Regions from separate parts of the Venatorbacter sp. C2-1 genome, predicted to be linked through region 2. Evidence: predicted binding sites of a transcription regulator. Region 2 holds the regulator's gene; each other region holds the start of a gene.
The links. The regulator sigma-54, encoded in region 2, starts transcription at its own class of promoters, with help from an activator protein. The targets are predictions, from matches to a motif close to TGGCACNNNNNTTGCTNT.
Positions count from the first base shown of each region.

Region 1 (4,583 bases), 1.9 Mb from region 2:
CCAGATTAATATCGTCACCATTCAGTGCGGTGATCACGACTCTGCTGCCATCACTGCGCGCAACGATCCCCAAATCCTGCAGATCACGATTGCTGTTAATACGGTCGGCAATAAAATCCGGCGTTACCGGGTCGGGTACTTCTTCCGGGTAATTGGCATCGTATTTCGTCTGATTCGGGCCAAGGGTATCGGTCAGAACAATTCCGTTCAGGCTGAATGTCATAGGCTGAAAAGGATTCGCATCGCTGCTGAAATCACTCAGCTCAACCGTTGTCCGTGCCAGAGCTTCAATCCCTTCACGCTTGCTCAATTGCTCTGCAATTTCTTTTGCCGAGGCATTTGCCTTGGTAATTAATGTTGGCTGTGTAGTCACCTTGCCACTGACCGGGTCGGTATGGCTGATGACAATGCGTTCCGGGAAAAAGCCATTCTTCGGTGTCACATTAGTGGCCGGTGGTGGCGCCTGATAGGTTGTATTAACCGGCAGATAACCACCAAAGCTGGTAAAGGCTGTTTTGCCTTCATCAGCTGGCAGAATCGAATTACTGATACCCGGCACGTAAGTCTGATTCATCAGCGGCGGAAACAGCGGAATAGGCTTCCCCGGATCGGTGTTATCCAGCACATCGTAAGTGGTTGGCGAAGTGAAGCGGATCAACAGCGGTGGTGTCAGTTCACCTTCACGGGAAAAATAAGGCGTATTAATGTCATAAACACCACCCTGAGATATCGCTGCATTTCCCTGATTACCAATAGCGGAATCGGTCACAATCGGAGAAGCAACGGCAACCTGCTCGGGACGGGTGATATTAACCTGAACCTTAGTCGACTCATTACGCGTCGGCATGATGCGGAAGTCATCGCCCGCCTGAAAACTACCGGCTTCAAAGCGGATTTCAAATCCATCGACCTCTACGGAATCCGGAAAACTGCCGGTCAATGCTCCGCTGCTGACGATTTTATCGTCATCCAGGCGTTTAATACGGTAGGTGTAATCATCCGGACCGGGAAATTCCACCTGATACTCACTGGTGGTTAACGCTCCGGCATCTTTAATATGAACACTCAACAAGCGGTCATTCGGGCGGGCATTCTGACTGTCACCCAGAACACGTGTGTAGGTTTTTTCCGGTGCGTTAATATCGGCAAAAAAGTTCTCGCCCATTTTACCGTCGTAATCGATGCCCAGCTTGTGTTGTTCGTTAAAGGTCTGATTTATGACCAGCGCCAGACGTCCCAACCCACTGAGTACCGGATCCAGAACTTCATTACGGAACTCCAGTGTTCCCCCCAGCTGACCACCAACAATTTCGTCGGTGACATTCTGAATCACATCGCCTTTACGGAAGTACAGATCGGAGCGGGATGGATCAGAGCCGCCGGCATCGGCAAATACTTCGTTGTAGTCATTACCAATAACCAATGCCTGGCCATTGCCGATAAAAACGTTCCAGACCGAATCGTCTTGTTCTACAACATTTACTTTTACCAGTTCGGAAAGGTCTTTAACTAATTTATCACGGGCATCCAGTAAATCGCTGGGTTCGATACCATTGGCCGATGCGGTGGCAAACTGAATCTGCTCATTCAGCTCAGCGATGCCTTCTGCAATGGTGGTAATCTGCCCGGCCATGACATCCATCTGGCCATTAATAATATCGTTCTGTGCGTACAGGCGGTCACTGATCGAGGTAAAACGATCAACCAGACCATTACTCTCTGAAATTAATACTGCCCGTGCCGGCAATGAAGCCGGATCATCCACCACGGCCTGCAGGGATGAAAACATACGCTCCAGACCCGGCTGCACACCAGTGCCGGAATCGGCCAGTAAACTGTCAATCTGTTCTGCGTTTAAAGCCAGCGTATCGAAGCCATTAAAGGTTGAGGTATCACGCCAGAGTTGCTCAGTCAGAAACTGATCATAAACACGATTAACGGTATCGACATTAACGCCTGAACCTACCCAGACACCGCCTTTATTCTGCGGACTGACTGCACTCTGGCCAATCACCTGACGGCTGTAACCCTCTGTGCCGGCATTGGTAATATTGTGGCCGGTAATGGTTAATGCCGTCTGGCTTGCGCGCAGGCCGGAAATACCAATTTCAAGAATACTAGCCATCGTTGCGATCTCCGGTCAGCGGCGCTGACGAACGCAGTTGTTCCAGTGCAGAATTCAGGGTTGTACTTTGTGAAATACGCTGAATTTTTGCTCCATATTGTGGATCGGTGGCATAGCCGGCCTGCTGCAGGGCATAGCCATAATGTCCGGCGCCCAGATTCTGACCAATGGCCTGCTGATAACGCTCGGCGCCCTGCAGGAAGTCGGCATAGTCGCGCACACCTTCTTCCATCGACGAGTAAGAGCGGAACGGTGCCCGTTCCTTTACTGCCAGACCGTCGCGGTATTCGTGGGTAACCACGTCGACCCGCTCACCCTGCCAGCGGCTGTCGGCTTTAATACCAAAAAAATTAAAACTGTTACGACCCTGATCATCGCTGATCATATATTTTCCCCAGCCCGTTTCGAGCGCAGCCTGGGCAACGATGGCTTTTGGTTCGACCCCCAACTCAGCGCCGACTTTTTCTGCCAGCGGATAAAGAGCGGCAACGAACTCTGCCGGAGTGGCAAACTGTTGCCCTTTATTACCGCTGCCGCTGGCTGCTACAAGCGGTGTTGTATCCGCAGCAACAGAATGTTCACTGGCTGTGACCGCTGCCTGAGGCCGAGGACGAAGCTGATGCAGTTCAGCATCAACGGCATCCATCGTCGCATTGAGGGCAGTAACATGAGAGGGAGAAACCATCGGTAACGGTGAACGTGTGCGACGGTCAAATAATTTGCCCTGATCCAGCTCTTTGGCTTCGTTATTGTTGTCACCGTAGCTGGACATCAGCTGGCGATAGATAACCTGAGAAAGCCCCATGCCCTGCTGGCCGGAGAGCGACAGCGCCATCTGATCGTCATACATTTTGCGGTAGAAATCGGTTTCCGGAGAATTGAACATCGAGTCTTCTTCGAACACCTTGTTGGCGTCACGCATGGACGACATCATCATGTTCAGAAACATCGATTCAAACTGCTTGGCAACTTCCATCAGCGCGGCGTTTTTATCGTCTTTTCCCAACGAACGAATACCCTGCAGGGCATTCAGGTCGGTATAAATCTGGGCGCTCTGTGGTTGTGTCTGGATCATAGCAATCTCCTTTGTTAGGGAAACTGCAAGATGTTTGCCAATTGACTGATTAAGCGAGTGTAAAGAGAGAAGAAAAAATCCGGACAAAAGCCCGGATTTTGAGTTTGAATAACATCAGCATCTGAGCCATTTCTGCCAGTAAAGTCTGATGGGCTGAACAGGCATTGCCTCAGTGTGACAATTGTTCGTATTCAGAAGGTTTTTTCTTTTTCTCGTTCCCAGGCTCTGCGTGGGAATGCGACGGTGTCAGCAAAGACTACCACACAGCGTGGGAACGAGATGTACGCTTTCAATGCGGCAACTGTTCGTATTGGGAAAGCTTTTTCTTGCCGCTCTGACGGCTGGCAATGCTTTTCTGCTCCTGCTGCAGATCGGCCAGCAACTGCTGCTCTTCCTGCAGCAAACCTTCCAGAAACTCCTGCTGCTCATTGGTCATATCAATCAGCTCACTGATCTGGGCAAACCACTGCTGCAGTAATTCGTTGCGCCGCTGAATCCGCTCATCGACACCCTCACGAACCCCCTGACGAATCAGCGAGCGGAGTTCCAGGGACAGGTTTTTTACCTGCTCAAACAATTCAGCACTCATATTCGTGTTCTCTTATGTTTATTAGGGCCTGTTAACACTAATTAAACAGGTCTGTTATCGGCCAAAAATTCCTCAGACAAGGCGCTGAGAGTGTGGGATGTTCAGCACATCCCTGTGCTTCACCCCTTCTGGGTTGGCACGCCAATCTGTTCCAGACAGATTGGTAACGGGTTAAGCAAACGAACAGCAACGCAGGATGAGGGATTTTTAGCCATAACCCTTCGGGCTGAGGCCAGTTTTCCCCATTAACGTCGTCGTTCGTCATTCATTTAGCACACTACCCATCTGCCCGGAGCAGATGGGCGCGAAGCCCGAAGGGTCAGGAACATGGATGTTCCTGACAATATCACTCCTCTCTCCTTGTTCTGAGAAAAACTGGCTCTCAGCAGGCCCGATTCACTTAGTGTTAACAGGCCCTAGTATCAGATAACAATCAATTCAGCCTTTAACGCACCGGCCTGCTTCATTGCTTCAAGAATAGCCATTAAATCACCGGGCGCAGCCCCTACTTCATTAACGGCTTTAACAATACTGTCGAGGGATACACCAGGACCAAATTTAAACATGCGGTTATCGCCGCCGTTATCGATATTAATATTGGTCTGCGGTACGACGACGGTTTCGCCATCAGCAAGGGCATTGGGCTGGGAAACCTGAAAATCTTCGGTAATGGTTACCACCAGGCTGCCGTGGGTAACCGCCACCGGCTCAATCATTACATTCTGACCGATCACAATAGTACCGGTGCGGGAGTTGATAATAACCTTGGCCCGTTCTTTACCGGTTTCAATTTC
Region 1 covers NZ_CP094879.1:3,056,414-3,060,996, forward strand. Annotated here, with positions in the region: gene flgK (flagellar hook-associated protein FlgK) at 1-2,125, opposite strand, end outside; gene flgJ (flagellar assembly peptidoglycan hydrolase FlgJ) at 2,118-3,200, opposite strand; gene MT343_RS13710 (hypothetical protein) at 3,490-3,789, opposite strand; gene MT343_RS13715 (flagellar basal body P-ring protein FlgI) at 4,212-4,583, opposite strand, start outside.
Region 1: the regulator sigma-54 is predicted to act here: its motif matches at 3,223-3,240, upstream of flgJ (flagellar assembly peptidoglycan hydrolase FlgJ).

Region 2 (4,583 bases):
GTGGCCGATAATATTCTCGCCATTCTCGAAACCCGCAAAGACCTCAACCGTGCACAGCGTCTGGAAAAACTGGAAGAGCTGCTGAATGAGTTTCATATTCAGCATATCCGCAGCAGTCTGGGCATGGCCTTATCCGGTGGTGAACGACGCCGGGTCGAGATTGCCCGCGCGCTGGCGGCTGAGCCGTCCTTTATTCTGCTTGATGAGCCGTTCGCCGGGGTTGACCCGATTTCTGTAGCTGACATCATGGACATCATCCGACAACTCAAGGCACGTGGCATCGGCGTACTCATTACGGACCACAACGTAAGGGAAACTCTGGCTATCTGTGAGAAAGCCTATATTGTCGGGGGTGGCCATATCATCGCCGAAGGCACCGCTGAACAGGTATTGGCCAGCGAGCAGGTACGCAAAGTGTACCTGGGTGAGGATTTCCGCCTGTGATGGCAAGCCCTGCTGCAGGGAAGTGGCTGATGATCCAAAGCAAAGGAAGATGCACAAAAGATTCCAAGGTTTACCGCTTGGCGTATAATGCACAGACTATGCCGATACTGAGTGATTACTGAACTTTTATGAAAGCGTCTCTTCAGTTAAAGATGGGTCAGCACCTGACCATGACCCCTCAGTTGCAACAAGCCATCCGCCTGCTTCAGCTGTCTACCCTCGATCTGCAGCAGGAGATTCAGGAAGCCCTCGATTCCAACCCGATGCTCGAAGTAGAAGAACACGAGCACGATGACCTGCCCGATCTGTCCCGCAACAGCGATCACGACACCAGCAGCAGCCACGAAGTCAGCAGTCAGGACGACAGCCACAACGACACTCCGGAACTGGATGAACAGTGGTCGCAGGAGCAATTGCCCGACGACCTGCCGGTCGACAGTCAGTGGGAAGATACTTACCAGACCACCGCCAGCGTTGCCTCCGGCAGCAGCAGTAACGCCATCGACGACGATTTCGATTACGACTCGCGCCACGCCAGCACCGAAGATCTGCAGGATCATCTGCTGTGGCAACTCAATTTGACCCCGATGTCAGATACCGACCGCGAGATCGCCCTGATGCTGATCGACGGCGTGGATGACGACGGCTATCTGCACACCACCGTCGAAGACATTCTGGAAAGCATGGACCCGGCTCTGGACGTCGAAGAAGACGAAGTCATGGCCGTCCTCCACCGCCTGCAGCAGTTTGATCCGGCCGGTGCTTTTGCCCGCGACCTGCGTGAATGCCTGTTGCTGCAACTGCAGCAACTGCCACCCGATACGCCCTGGCTGAACGAAGCCAAAATGGTCATCCGCGATTACATCGAACTGCTCGGCAGCAAGGATTATCCGACCCTGATGCGCAAAACCAAATTGCGCGAAGACGACCTCAAAGCCGTACTGCGGCTGATTAAAGAACTGAATCCCAAACCAGGTGCCGGCATCAGCGCCGAGCAGGCCGAATATGTGGTGCCCGATGTGCTGGTACGCAATATCCGCGACGAATGGCGGGTTGAGCTGAATCCGGATATCGCCCCCAAGCTGCGCGTTAACGCCGATTACGCCTCACTGGTACGCCGTTCCGATAACAGCACCGACAACGCCTTCTTGCGCGACCACCTGCAGGAAGCGCGCTGGTTTATCAAAAGTCTGCAAAGCCGCAACGAAACCCTGCTGAAAGTAGCCACCAAAATCGTCGAATATCAGATTGAATTCTTCGAACAGGGCGAAGAAGCAATGAAGCCGCTGGTGCTGCACGATATTGCCGAAGCCGTTGGTATGCATGAATCCACCATTTCCCGGGTAACCACCCAGAAATACATGCACACGCCACGCGGAATCTTCGAGCTGAAGTACTTTTTCTCCAGCCATGTCAGTACCGATGGCGGCGGCGAATGTTCCTCCACCGCAATCCGTGCCATGATTAAAAAACTGATTGCTGAAGAAAATGCCCGCAAACCGCTGAGCGACAACAAAATCGCCGCAGTGTTGGGTGAAAAAGGCATTCAGGTGGCACGGCGCACGGTAGCCAAATACCGTGAGGCTATGATGATTCCGCCTTCGAACGAACGTAAACAATTGATTTAAAAAACAACAAGCCAGCAACAAGGAGTCTGGACATGAAGATTAATATCAGCGGTCACCACGTTGACGTTACCGAATCTCTGCAAGCGTACGTAGACGAAAAAATGTCCAAGCTGGGACGCCACTTTGACAACATTACCAACGGCCAGGTAACCCTGACCGTTATTAAAGAGCGCATGATTGCTGAAGCGACTATTCACGTCAGCGGTGCCGACCTGCACGCCAGCGCTGAGCACGATGATATGTATGCTGCAATCGATCAGATGACCGACAAGCTCGACCGTCAGGTACTGAAACACAAAGAAAAACTGGTGGCGCGGCAACACGGACAAGGCTGATTAATGGACATTCGCATCGAGGATATCCTCACACCGGAACGCAGTCTGATAGATGCTCCGGTTTCCAGTAAAAAGAAATTACTGGAGTACCTGGCAGGTTTTATCGCAGAACAACTCAGCGACAGCTCTGCCGACGATATTTACGAGCGATTACTCAGCCGTGAACGCCTCGGCAGCACCGGGATTGGCGAAGGTATTGCCATTCCCCACTGCCGGCTGAAGCAGTGCGACCAGGCGATGGGCGTACTGCTGCGTCTGGTGGAGCCGGTGGATTACGACGCCATTGACCGCAAGCCGGTCGATCTGGTGTTTGCTCTGCTGGTTCCCGAAGAAGCTACTGAACAGCACCTGCAGGTTCTGGCGATGCTGGCACGCAACTTCAGCGAGCCGGCCTACCGCGAGGCACTGCGCAAAGCGCCGGATGCGCAACGGTTTTATCAGCGGGCGCTGAGCGGACAACCGGGCTGACATCAGCCCAACGGGCAATGGAGGAGCACAGCAATGCGTTTAGTGGTGATCAGCGGCCGGTCCGGCTCAGGAAAATCCAGTGCTCTGCACGTACTGGAAGATCTGGGCTTCTACTGCATTGATAACCTGCCGGTCGCTTTGTTGCCAGCGCTGGCCCGCCAGACCGAAAGCGAAGAAAAACTGGCCAAAGTCGCCGTCAGTGTTGACGCCCGCAACCTGCCCCATGCCTTCGACAATATCCACGATGTACTGCACCAGCTACCCAGCGAAGAATACCAGCTGGATGTCGTCTATCTCGACGCCAGCGAAGAAGTGCTGCTGCAGCGCTTCAGCTCCACCCGGCGTAAGCACCCACTAACCAGTAAAAGCACATCTCTGGCCGAAGCCATCGATAAAGAGCGCCTGCTGCTGGAGCCTATCGCCAACCTTGCCGATCTGACGCTGGATACCACCAGCATGTCTGTGCATGAGCTGCGCAGCCTGATTAAATTGCGGGTGGCGGATAAAACCAGCACCGACATCGCCATTCTGTTTGAATCTTTCGGCTTCAAGCATGGCATCCCGATTGATGCCGATTATGTATTCGATGTCCGCAACCTGCCCAACCCTTACTGGGACCCGGCACTGCGCGCCTTTACCGGGCGCGACCCGGCAATCATTGATTTCCTTGCCCGGGAGCCTCAGGTCGGACAAATGCAGCAGGACATCAGCGGGTTTATTCAGCGCTGGCTGCCTGCCTTTGTCGATGCCAACCGCAGCTATATGACCATTGCCATCGGCTGCACCGGCGGGCAGCACCGCTCCGTTTACCTGGCAGAGCAACTTAAGGCAGAATTCTGTCATCATTACAGCAATGTTCAGGTCCGCCACCGCGAGCTGGGCAGTGCCGACATTCATCAGGACTGATACGGATGACCAGCACCGAAATCACCATCATCAATAAGCTGGGCCTGCACGCCCGCGCAGCCGCCAAGCTGGTTTCCACCGCCGCTGCTTATTCCTGCCAGATCAAAGTCGGTTACCCCGACCGCATGGTCGACGGTAAGAGCATTATGGCGGTGATGATGCTGGCCGCCAGCAAAGGCACCAACATACATATCCATGCTGAAGGCCAGGATGCTGAACACGCACTGGCAGCCCTGATTGATCTTATTAACCGGCGTTTTGACGAAGAAGAATAGCCCGGCAAAACAATCTTCTACGCGCAATTCTGCGAGTAGTTTCGTGGTATCAGAGGCCTAATCAGGCTAGAATCTGAGCATTCAACCATCCCCTGGACCGAACCGACGCATGGCACAGCAGACCGAAAAGGCTAAAGCCAAGTTACACAGCCTGACCGCCGCGCTGGAAAGTGGTGCGCTGGCGCAGGTGCGTCGCATCCTGAATTCGGGTCTGGCACCGGTTGATATCGCCCACCTGATCGAATCTTCTCCGCCTAAAGCCCGTAAGCTGCTGTGGGAACTGGTCGATAAGGAACTCGAAGGCGAGGTCATGCAGAACCTCAGCGAGGAGCTGCAAAGCCACTTCCTGAGCGACATGAGTGCCGAAGAAGTTGTCGACCTGACCGCCGACCTCGACACCGATGACGTGGCCGACATGCTGCAGCAGCTGCCTGAGCGTGTAACTCAGGAAGTTCTGGAGTCGATGGACCACCAGGACCGCGCCCGTCTTGAGGCCGTACTGGGCTATCCGGAAGACAGCGCCGGTG
Region 2 covers NZ_CP094879.1:654,035-658,617, reverse strand. Annotated here, with positions in the region: gene lptB (LPS export ABC transporter ATP-binding protein) at 1-444, shown strand, start outside; gene MT343_RS02890 (RNA polymerase factor sigma-54) at 573-2,072, shown strand; gene hpf (ribosome hibernation-promoting factor, HPF/YfiA family) at 2,105-2,407, shown strand; gene ptsN (PTS IIA-like nitrogen regulatory protein PtsN) at 2,411-2,875, shown strand; gene rapZ (RNase adapter RapZ) at 2,909-3,781, shown strand; gene MT343_RS02870 (HPr family phosphocarrier protein) at 3,787-4,056, shown strand; gene mgtE (magnesium transporter) at 4,166-4,583, shown strand, end outside.

Region 3 (4,583 bases), 410 kb from region 2:
CAGGTGGGCAATCAGGGGTTGTTCATGATCGGTCATGATGACGCATCGGTATTATCAGTTTTTGAATTGGCAGCAGGCTGCTGCGGACCTTGCTGCTGCGGAGCCCGTGCCAAAGAGGCTTTGTTTTCCGCGGCTTTATTTTCTGCTGTTTGCTCTGCGTCCGGCTTGGGCTGAATGCTGTTAGCCGATGGCGAATCGTCATCGAGAAACGTGGCATAAGGGTCTTTCAGCTTTTCGCGTAATTCTTCGGTGCGGACCTGGCGCTCAAGATCATCCTGGATATTGCTCATGGTGCGGCGCATACGGCCAAGAAACAGACCCACTGTGCGGGCTGCTTTTGGCAGACGTTCCGGGCCGAGCACCAGCAGGCCCAGAATGGCTACCACCATTAATTCCAGAAAACCGATATCGAACATCAGATTTTATCTTGGTCTTTGTTGGTGCTTTTGAATTCGGCGTCTTTGGCTGCGCCTTCTTTATGCTCCAGTGTTTTTGCCGGCTCTTTACTGTCGTCTTCATCGGCTTTTGCACTGCTGTCGTCATTCACAGCTTTTTTAAAGCTCTTGATTGCTCCGCCCAGGTCGCCACCCAGGTTGCGCAGTTTTTTGGTACCGAAAATCATAATGACGATGGCCAGAACGATTAATAATTGCCAGATACTGATTCCGCCGAGCATAGGAAAATCCTCTTATTCTTAATTTAAAAATTACATCAGAAACCGGGCAGCTGATCGCCGCCCAGTATATGAAAGTGCATATGGAAAACTTCCTGCCCACCTTCTTTACCGGTATTGGTAATGGTGCGGAAGCCAGTCAGGTTTTGTGTACGGGCAATAGCCGGCAGGCTGAGCATTAAATGGCTCATCAGGCTGGCATCAGCCTCGCTCAGATCATTCAGGTTAACGATATGGCGCTTGGGAATGACCAGCAGGTGGGTGTCTGCTTTAGGCGCAATATCGTGAAACGCCAGCAGGTGCTCATCTTCATAAACGACATTGGCCGGAATCTTTCCGGCGACAATCTGGCAAAACAGACAGTCCGGCATACTCAATCTCTCAGTTCTCTGGTCTGTACCGGTTTACTTGGGCGTACGTGACGCCTTTTCTTCCAGGCCGGACATATTAAAGCGTCGTGCCAGTTCGTTAACCACGGCTTCCGGGCGCTCACCCAGCTTGGCCAGTGCCACCAGGGTGTGGAACCACAGGTCGGCGGTTTCGTAGATAACATCGCTGTTATCGCCACTGGTCTCGGCGTCTTTGGCGGCCAGAATGGTTTCGGTGGCTTCTTCGCCAACCTTCTCCAGAATCTTGTTCAGGCCCTTGTGATACAGGCTGGCCACATAGGATGAATCGGCGGCCGCGCTCTTACGTTCTTCAAGGATATCGCCGAGGGCGGAAAGTATATCGCTCATAGCTGTTTCAGTTTCGTTAAGTAGCAATCAATAAATGTCTTTCGGATCTTTCAGCACCGGATCAACGCTGACCCATTCGCCATCCTGATAGACCCGGTAGAAGCAGCTTTCGCGGCCGGTGTGACAGGCGATACCGCCAATCTGTTCCACCTGCAGGGTGATGACATCGGCGTCACAGTCGAGGCGCACTTCGTGCAGCTGCTGCACATGGCCGGAAGACTCGCCTTTACGCCACAGTTGCTGGCGCGAGCGGGAATAGTAGATGGCGCGGTTTTCCTGCACCGTCAGCGCCAGTGCTTCCCGGTTCATCCAGGCCATCATCAGGATACGGCCGGTCTTATAATCCTGCGCAATGGCCGGCACCAGACCATCGGCGTCCCACTTTACGGCATCAAGCCAGTTACTCATAACATCCCCCGCGTTCAGAGGTCGCAGGATACCCCATGCCCGGGGTTTCGGGTAGGGCTTCGCCGCCTGTGGATACAGGTGAAGAAGGCAGCAAACAAGACGCACCAGAACAACGCCGGCGTTATTGTCCGGCGCGCCTTTATAGTGCTGACGGTTTTATCGTTAATAGCGGGCACTAACAGTACGTAACAATTCTGATCAAATTGTCAGTATTGGCCTCTTTAGGTACCCCATCAGAGGTAGGTTTGGCCTGTTAACTCAGGCATTGGCATGGGCGCTGCTCTTCACTCCTGCAGACTCACAACAAGAGCTGCAAACCATGACGTTAACCAAGCAAAAAAGTAAAACCAGAAACCTGTCCCGCCGCGTATTCACTCCGGCACCGCTGGCGGCCTGTATCGCAACCCTGCTGTTGTCGGCGGTGATGCCGGCGGCGCAGGCAGAGCCCTTTAAGCCGGAAGTTTTTACGGTCGAGAAAACCATTCAGCCCGGGCCGAATGTGTTTATGAACGAAGCCGCCTGGGGGGGCGCCAGCCAGATTCACGTCTTCGCTCAGGATGACCTGCACTATAAAGGTTCGATGCCGGCGGGGATTACCTCGCAGATGAAAGTCTCGAAAGACGGCAAAACCGTTTACGTACTGTCCGACTTTGCCAAACGCATTACCTATGGTCCGGTGGAAAGTGTGGTGCAGGTGTATGACGTAGACACCCTGAGCCGTAAGAAAGAAATCATCGTGCCTAACAAAGCCGTAAAAGCCATCGGCATGACCCAGCTGCTGGAATTAAGTGCCGATGAAAAACTGCTGTATGTGCAGAATGCCACACCGGCGACCTCGGTTTCGGTCATTGATATTGCCGCCGGCGAAGTGATTACTGAAGTGCCGACCCCGGGATGTTACGGCGTTTATCCGGCACTGAAAGGCTCCAGCTTCAGTACGCCTTGTGGTACCGGACAGCTGAAAACCTTCACCCTGAAGGGTAAAGAATACAGTGTTGAAGCATCGGGCAAATTATTCGATGTGGATGCCGACCCGATATATATCCACAGCGAACGCCGTAAAAACGGTGAGCTGATCCTGACCACCTTCGGCGGTGCCCTGTACCTCGCCGATGACAGTGGCAAAACCGTAAAAATCAAAGAAAAACTGCAGGTTAATGCCGGCATCGAAGGCGACTGGGCTCCGGGTGGTTATGCCATCACGGCTTACAGCAGCACGCTGGATATGGTGTTTATGCTGATGCATTCAGGCGCTTATGACGGCAGTCATAAAAACGGCTCTGAAGAAATCTGGGCTTACAGTCTGAAGAAGAAAAAACTCATCAGCCGTTCTCCGGCACCGCATATGGTGGCACTGAGTGTGACTGAGGGCAAAACCCCGGTGCTGTTCGGTTCCAATGAAGAAGATGAAACCATCGACAAGTACGTACTGAGCGGCGATGGCGACTTTATGTTTGAGAAGGCGGCGGCCGACGAAAAAGCCGGTTGGACCACCTCGCTGGCGGTGTCTCATGACTGAATTACTGCCACTGGCGAGCCTCACGCTACTGGTCTTTACCCTGCTGGTATTCCTGCGCGCAGCACTGCACAAAGCACTGGATTTCCTCGAATTCCAGGGCTTTGTCGCCGACTACGAACTGCTGCCGGAAGCTTTGGTTAAGCCCGCTGCTGTTGCCTTGCTGGCCCTCGAAGGCGCGCTGGTGCTGATGCTGTTATTCAGCGCCAGCCGTGCTGCCGGACTGGTGCTGGCGGCGCTGTTGCTCGGGGGATATGCCATCGCTATGGGCATCAATATCCGTCGCGGTCATACCCGCATCGAATGTGGCTGTGGCGGTACTCCGCAACTGCTGAGCAAAACCCTGTTGCTGCGTAATGCGCTGCTGATGGTCTTCGCTCTGCTGCCATTGCTCGGTCTGCCGGAGGCACTGCAGAGCGCCGAAATCGTGGTGGCCATCGCTGCTGCTGTCTTTATGTGGCTCGCCTTCCTGTTATTTGAGCAGGTGAACGCCAACCTGCTGGCCATCCGTGAAATGGCCAACTCACTGAAACGAATTTAAGAGGTCGTTATGACTGCTTTGTATTTTGCTGTCGCATTTTTATTTGTTGCCGTAATGGCGCTGGCCCTCGCATTTTTTGTGCTGGCCCGCCAGATCGGCGTGTTGTTTGAACGTATCGCGCCGATGGGGGCGCTGATGAATGACTCCGGGCCGAAAGTCGGTGATTTAACCCCTGCCTTTACCCTTAACAGCCTGACCGGTGGTGCCGTGCATATTGGCCGCGATAAAGAAAAAGCCATGCTGGTGTTTTTCCTGTCGCCGACCTGTCCGGTATGTAAAAAACTGCTGCCGATTCTGCGCTCGGTAAAAGCCAGTGAAAAAGACTGGCTGGATGTGGTGCTGGCTTCCGATGGCGAAGAAGAAAAACACCAGCGCTTTATTCAGCATGTGGGTCTGCAGGAATTTCCGTACGTACTGTCGACCGAACTGGGGCTGGGCTACCGCGTATCGCGCCTGCCGTTTGCGGTGCTGATGGATAAGCAGGGCGTGATCCGCTCGAAAGGTCTGATCAACAGCCGCGAGCAGCTTGAGAGTCTGTTTAATGCCATGGAAATGGGTGTTGGCTCGGTACAGAGTTTTCTTGAGCAGCATTCCTGAACAAGCCACTCCTGAGCACACAACTCCTGAGCATCACTCAGTAGGCAACGATTTTTAGGCAACAAGAGATATCACTATGAAACGATTTTTCGACAGCGTATTAACCGGCCT
Region 3 covers NZ_CP094879.1:246,342-250,924, forward strand. Annotated here, with positions in the region: gene tatC (twin-arginine translocase subunit TatC) at 1-36, opposite strand, end outside; gene tatB (Sec-independent protein translocase protein TatB) at 33-416, opposite strand; gene tatA (Sec-independent protein translocase subunit TatA) at 416-676, opposite strand; gene MT343_RS01035 (histidine triad nucleotide-binding protein) at 712-1,044, opposite strand; gene MT343_RS01040 (phosphoribosyl-ATP diphosphatase) at 1,078-1,410, opposite strand; gene hisI (phosphoribosyl-AMP cyclohydrolase) at 1,438-1,818, opposite strand; gene MT343_RS01050 (amine dehydrogenase large subunit) at 2,138-3,337, shown strand; gene MT343_RS01055 (MauE/DoxX family redox-associated membrane protein) at 3,330-3,875, shown strand; gene mauD (methylamine dehydrogenase accessory protein MauD) at 3,885-4,472, shown strand; gene MT343_RS01065 (methylamine dehydrogenase light chain) at 4,549-4,583, shown strand, end outside.
Region 3: the regulator sigma-54 is predicted to act here: its motif matches at 2,085-2,102, upstream of MT343_RS01050 (amine dehydrogenase large subunit).

Region 4 (4,583 bases), 1.2 Mb from region 2:
ATTCGCGCACTCGCCACACCGGATTCAGAGAATTCCGCGTGTGGCTTTTTTATCCGTGTCCGGATGCCGCCGGCTGCTCAACACACACAACCTGATCACGACCAGCGGCTTTGGCTTCATATAATGCCACGTCCGCCTGCTCCAGCAGGGCATCTTCCATAACGCCGGGTAAGCAACGTACCAGCCCGCCGGAAAAAGTATAGGAAAAATCACTGAACGGGTTCTCGCGCAGTTCTTCGGCCAGCCGTTCAAAAGTCCGCCGGGCAACCGCCAGCGTCGTTTCCGGCAGCACCACCATAAATTCTTCCCCACCAATACGGCCAATAATATCGCCGTCACGCAGGCTGTTTTTTAACTGCAAAGAAAAATGTTTGATGACACGATCACCGACGGCATGGCCATAGGTATCGTTAATACGCTTAAAACGGTCCAGATCGAGCAGAGCAACGCACAGTTTATTGCCATAACGCTGACAGCGCAGCACCTCTTCCTGCAGGCGGCGCATAGATTCACGCCGGTTCAGCAGCGCGGTCAGCGAATCACGGGTCACCAGATTACGTACCATACGGCCGCGGCGGATTCGCGACTCTACCGCAAACAACAGATCAACCGGCTGCACCGGTTTGCTTAAAAAGACATCGGCGCCGGTACACATGGCCTGCACCTGAACTTTGGGGCTGATTTCGTTGGACAGGAAAACAATAGGCACGCTGATCAGATTATCCTGCTGGCGGATTACCCCCGCCAGCTCCTGACCACTGATACCGGGCATATACAAATCGAGCAGAATCAGATCAGGAATATGATTCTGCAGATACGGCATCAGCTCACTCATTGGCTGGGTAATCACATAGGTATGAAAACCCGCATCCTGCAGAGTGGAGGAAAGAAACTCGGCGACAGAAGGCTGATCATCAACAATCAGAACCTGATAAGGGTCGCGTTCATAGCGTTCGGTCAGGGCATTAATCTCCGCCAGAACCTGATCATCATTAACCGGCGTGGTAATAAAAGCCTGAGCCCCCATGCGGATGGCAATAATGCGTTCTTCCAGCCCGCTGGCGGTGCTGATGGCCAGCACCGGCAGATGCAGATTCTTCTGCGCCAGCTGTAGTACACGCTGCTGCTGCTTATCGTTAAGAGAATCAAGATTAACAATCAGGGCGCAGGTGTTATTACCTTCGTGATGCAGCAGGTGCGATATGGATTCCACTTCTTTCAGCCGGTAACCCGCCGCACGGATTTTTTCTGCCAGTGACGGCGGTACAGTACCAGTACCGAACGCCAGAATGGTGATCGGCATACCCGGCTGATAGTGCTGAATACGGCGATTCAGCAAAGGGATTTCGGCGAGCAGTCGCTTTATTCCGGGGTTATTTATTTCGTCAGTCATCACATACCGGGCCTTTCTGTACAAATTGATCCGGCACACCTGGAGCCGATCTTCAGAGTGTAGCAACGATTCTGCCTGCTTATAGCGCAAACTCAGGCAGTGCCTGCTAAATCACAGGCACCTTCGCACCAATTTGAGTCATAAAGACCAATCTGCGCTCCGCTAAAACGCATTTTTATTCTTTGCCGAATCAATACCGGCCGACGGAATACTGTGCCGTCCCGCACGGATGATCCATTCTGCGCCTTTGCTGTTATTTTTCAGGTTTGCCCGCAGGGTTGGCACTTATCTTGAATTGTCTTGAATAACGAAGCTGCCACTATCAGGCCGTTTCCGGCATCAACGCAGATGCCAACCGTCATACACAGCGCTTACAAGGCCTGTCGCGACGAAACGTATGTTGTGCAGAATGAGCATTGGCGCTCACAGGTAAAAACCTGTGGGCGCTTTTTTTTGGGATTTTTCAGAGTGGATTGCCAATGAGCGCCATTGAGCAGACAGCAACGCCGTTAACCGCCACACAGCAAACGCAGACCACCTGCCCTTACTGCGGTGTTGGCTGTGGCGTTGATATCAGCCAGCAGAATGGACAGCTGTTACCGGTCGCCGGAGACAGCCGTCATCCGTCTAACTTCGGCCGCTTGTGCGTAAAAGGTTCAGCGCTGCATGAAACCATCAGCCATAACGGCCGCCTGATGTATCCGCTCATGAACGGCCAGCGCAGCAGCTGGAGCCAGGCCATCAACCTTATTGCCGATAAAATTCAGCAAGTGATTCATACCCATGGGCCGGATGCCGTGGCCTTTTATGGCTCCGGCCAGCTGCTGACCGAAGATTATTACGTTGCCAATAAGCTGATGAAGGGCTTTATCGGCAGCGCCAATATGGATACCAACTCCCGTCTGTGCATGGCCTCGGCCGTTGCGTCCTATAAGCGCGCGTTTGGCTCCGACACCGTACCCGGCTGCTACGAAGATTTAGAGCAGGCCGACCTGCTGGTGCTTACCGGCTCCAATGCGGCATGGGCCCACCCCGTTTTGTATCAACGCATGGTGGCCGCGAAAAAAGCCAACCCGGATATGAAAGTGGTGGTGATTGATCCGCGCCGCACCGCCACCTGTGATCTCGCCGACCTGCATCTGGCTATCCGTCCCGGCAGCGATGCTTTTCTGTTTACCGCCCTGCTGGCGTATCTCGGTGAAACCAATAACCTCGACCACCATTTTATCGCCCTGCATACCGAAGGCTTTGGCAGCGCGCTGGAAACCGCACGGCAACAATGCCGCAGCCTGAAAGACGTTGCCGGCCAGCTGGATATCGAAGCCTCAGATCTGGCGCAGTTCTTTCATTGGTTTGCCGATACCCCACGCACGGTTACTTTTTATTCTCAGGGTATTAACCAGAGCGCGACCGGCACCGATAAAGGCAATGCCATCATCAATGTGCATTTAGCCACCGGCCGTATTGGTAAACCCGGCGCCACGCCCTTCTCCATTACCGGTCAGCCCAATGCTATGGGCGGCCGTGAAGTGGGCGGACTGGCTAATCAGCTGGCTGCGCATATGGATTTTTCCGCTGCCGAGCGCGACCGGGTACGGCGCTTCTGGCAGGCACCTAATCTGGCCGAACGGCCGGGCCTGAAAGCCGTTGACCTGTTTCAGGCCGTTAAACGCGGCGAGATCAAATTTCTGTGGATTATGTCCACCAACCCGCTGGTCAGCATGCCCGATGCCGACGATGTAAAAGAAGCGCTCAAACACTGCGAACTGGTGGTGGTTTCCGATTGCATGGCCGATACCGATACTGCTGCCGCTGCCCATGTATTGCTGCCAGCAGCCAGCTGGGGCGAAAAAAACGGCACCGTCACCAACTCCGAACGCCGGATTTCACGTCAGCGCGGTTTTCTGCCGCCACCGGGTGAAGCCATGCCCGACTGGTGGATTATCACCCAGGTGGCCCATGCCCTGGGTCATGCAGATGCATTTAACTACAGCCATCCGGCCGATATTTTTGACGAACATGCGAGACTCTCGGCATTTGAAAATAACGGCAGCCGTGATTTTGATTTAAGCGGATTAAGCGCTATGAGCCGCGCGCAGTACGACGCCATGGCACCGGTACAGTGGCCGGTGAATGCGCAATATCCGCAGGGGCGTCAGCGCTTTTTTGATGACCGTCGCTTCTACACCGATAACGGTAAAGCACGCTTTATTGCCGTTGCCCCCGAACTGCCAGCCCCCCGCACTGGCGGCGATCTGATTATGAATACCGGCCGTGTACGCGATCACTGGCACACCATGACCCGCACCGGTAAAGCACCGAGGCTGGCACAGCATATCAGCGAACCATACGCCGATATTCACCCGCAGGATGCCGCCCTGCGCGGGATTGAAGACGGCTCACTGGTACGGATATTCAACCCCCGTGGAAGCCTGCTGCTGCGTGCCCATATCAGTGATAACCAGCGCACCGGCGAAATATTTGTACCCATGCACTGGACCAGCCGTTACGCCAGTGCCGCACGCATGGGTACCCTGACCGACAGCAGCGTGGACGCCATCTCCGGTCAGCCGGAACTGAAATACAGTGCGGTTAATGCCGAGCCTTTCCGTCCCGGGTGGCAGGGCTTTGTGTTAAGCCGCCGTGATATCGGTACACCGGATTGCGCGTACTGGGCCTGCGGTGTGTTTGGCGATGACATCCATAATCCTGGCATGGTCTACGAAGTGGCTGGTCAGGGCGATGCCGGCCAGTTTGTCGATGCTCTGCGTCAGCGGCTGCCGGACCAACCGTTAAAAGGCCAGTGGTTAACGCTGAGCGACCCCGCTCAGCAACATTACCGCCATGTTCTGATTGTTAATAACCAGCTTGAAGCCGTCATTTTTGTTCATAAAGATCTGCAGTTCAGTAATCGTCAGTGGCTGACCGAATGCTTTGCCCAGAGCGAACTGAGCAGCCAGCAGCGCCGAGCTCTGCTTGCCGGCCAACCGGCTGATGCCCCGGATCATGGCGCTATTGTGTGCTCCTGCTTCCAGATCGGTGAAAAACAGATTATTCAGGCCATTAATAACGGTTGCGACAGCAGTGACGCACTAGGCAAGGCTCTGCGTTGCGGCACCAATTGCGGCTCCTGCATTCCCGAGTTAAAAACCCTGCTGGCCAGCCACAGCGCCGGTAGCGATACACAACC
Region 4 covers NZ_CP094879.1:1,883,530-1,888,112, reverse strand. Annotated here, with positions in the region: gene MT343_RS08365 (diguanylate cyclase) at 50-1,393, opposite strand; gene MT343_RS08360 (nitrate reductase) at 1,873-4,583, shown strand, end outside.
Region 4: the regulator sigma-54 is predicted to act here: its motif matches at 1,673-1,690, upstream of MT343_RS08360 (nitrate reductase).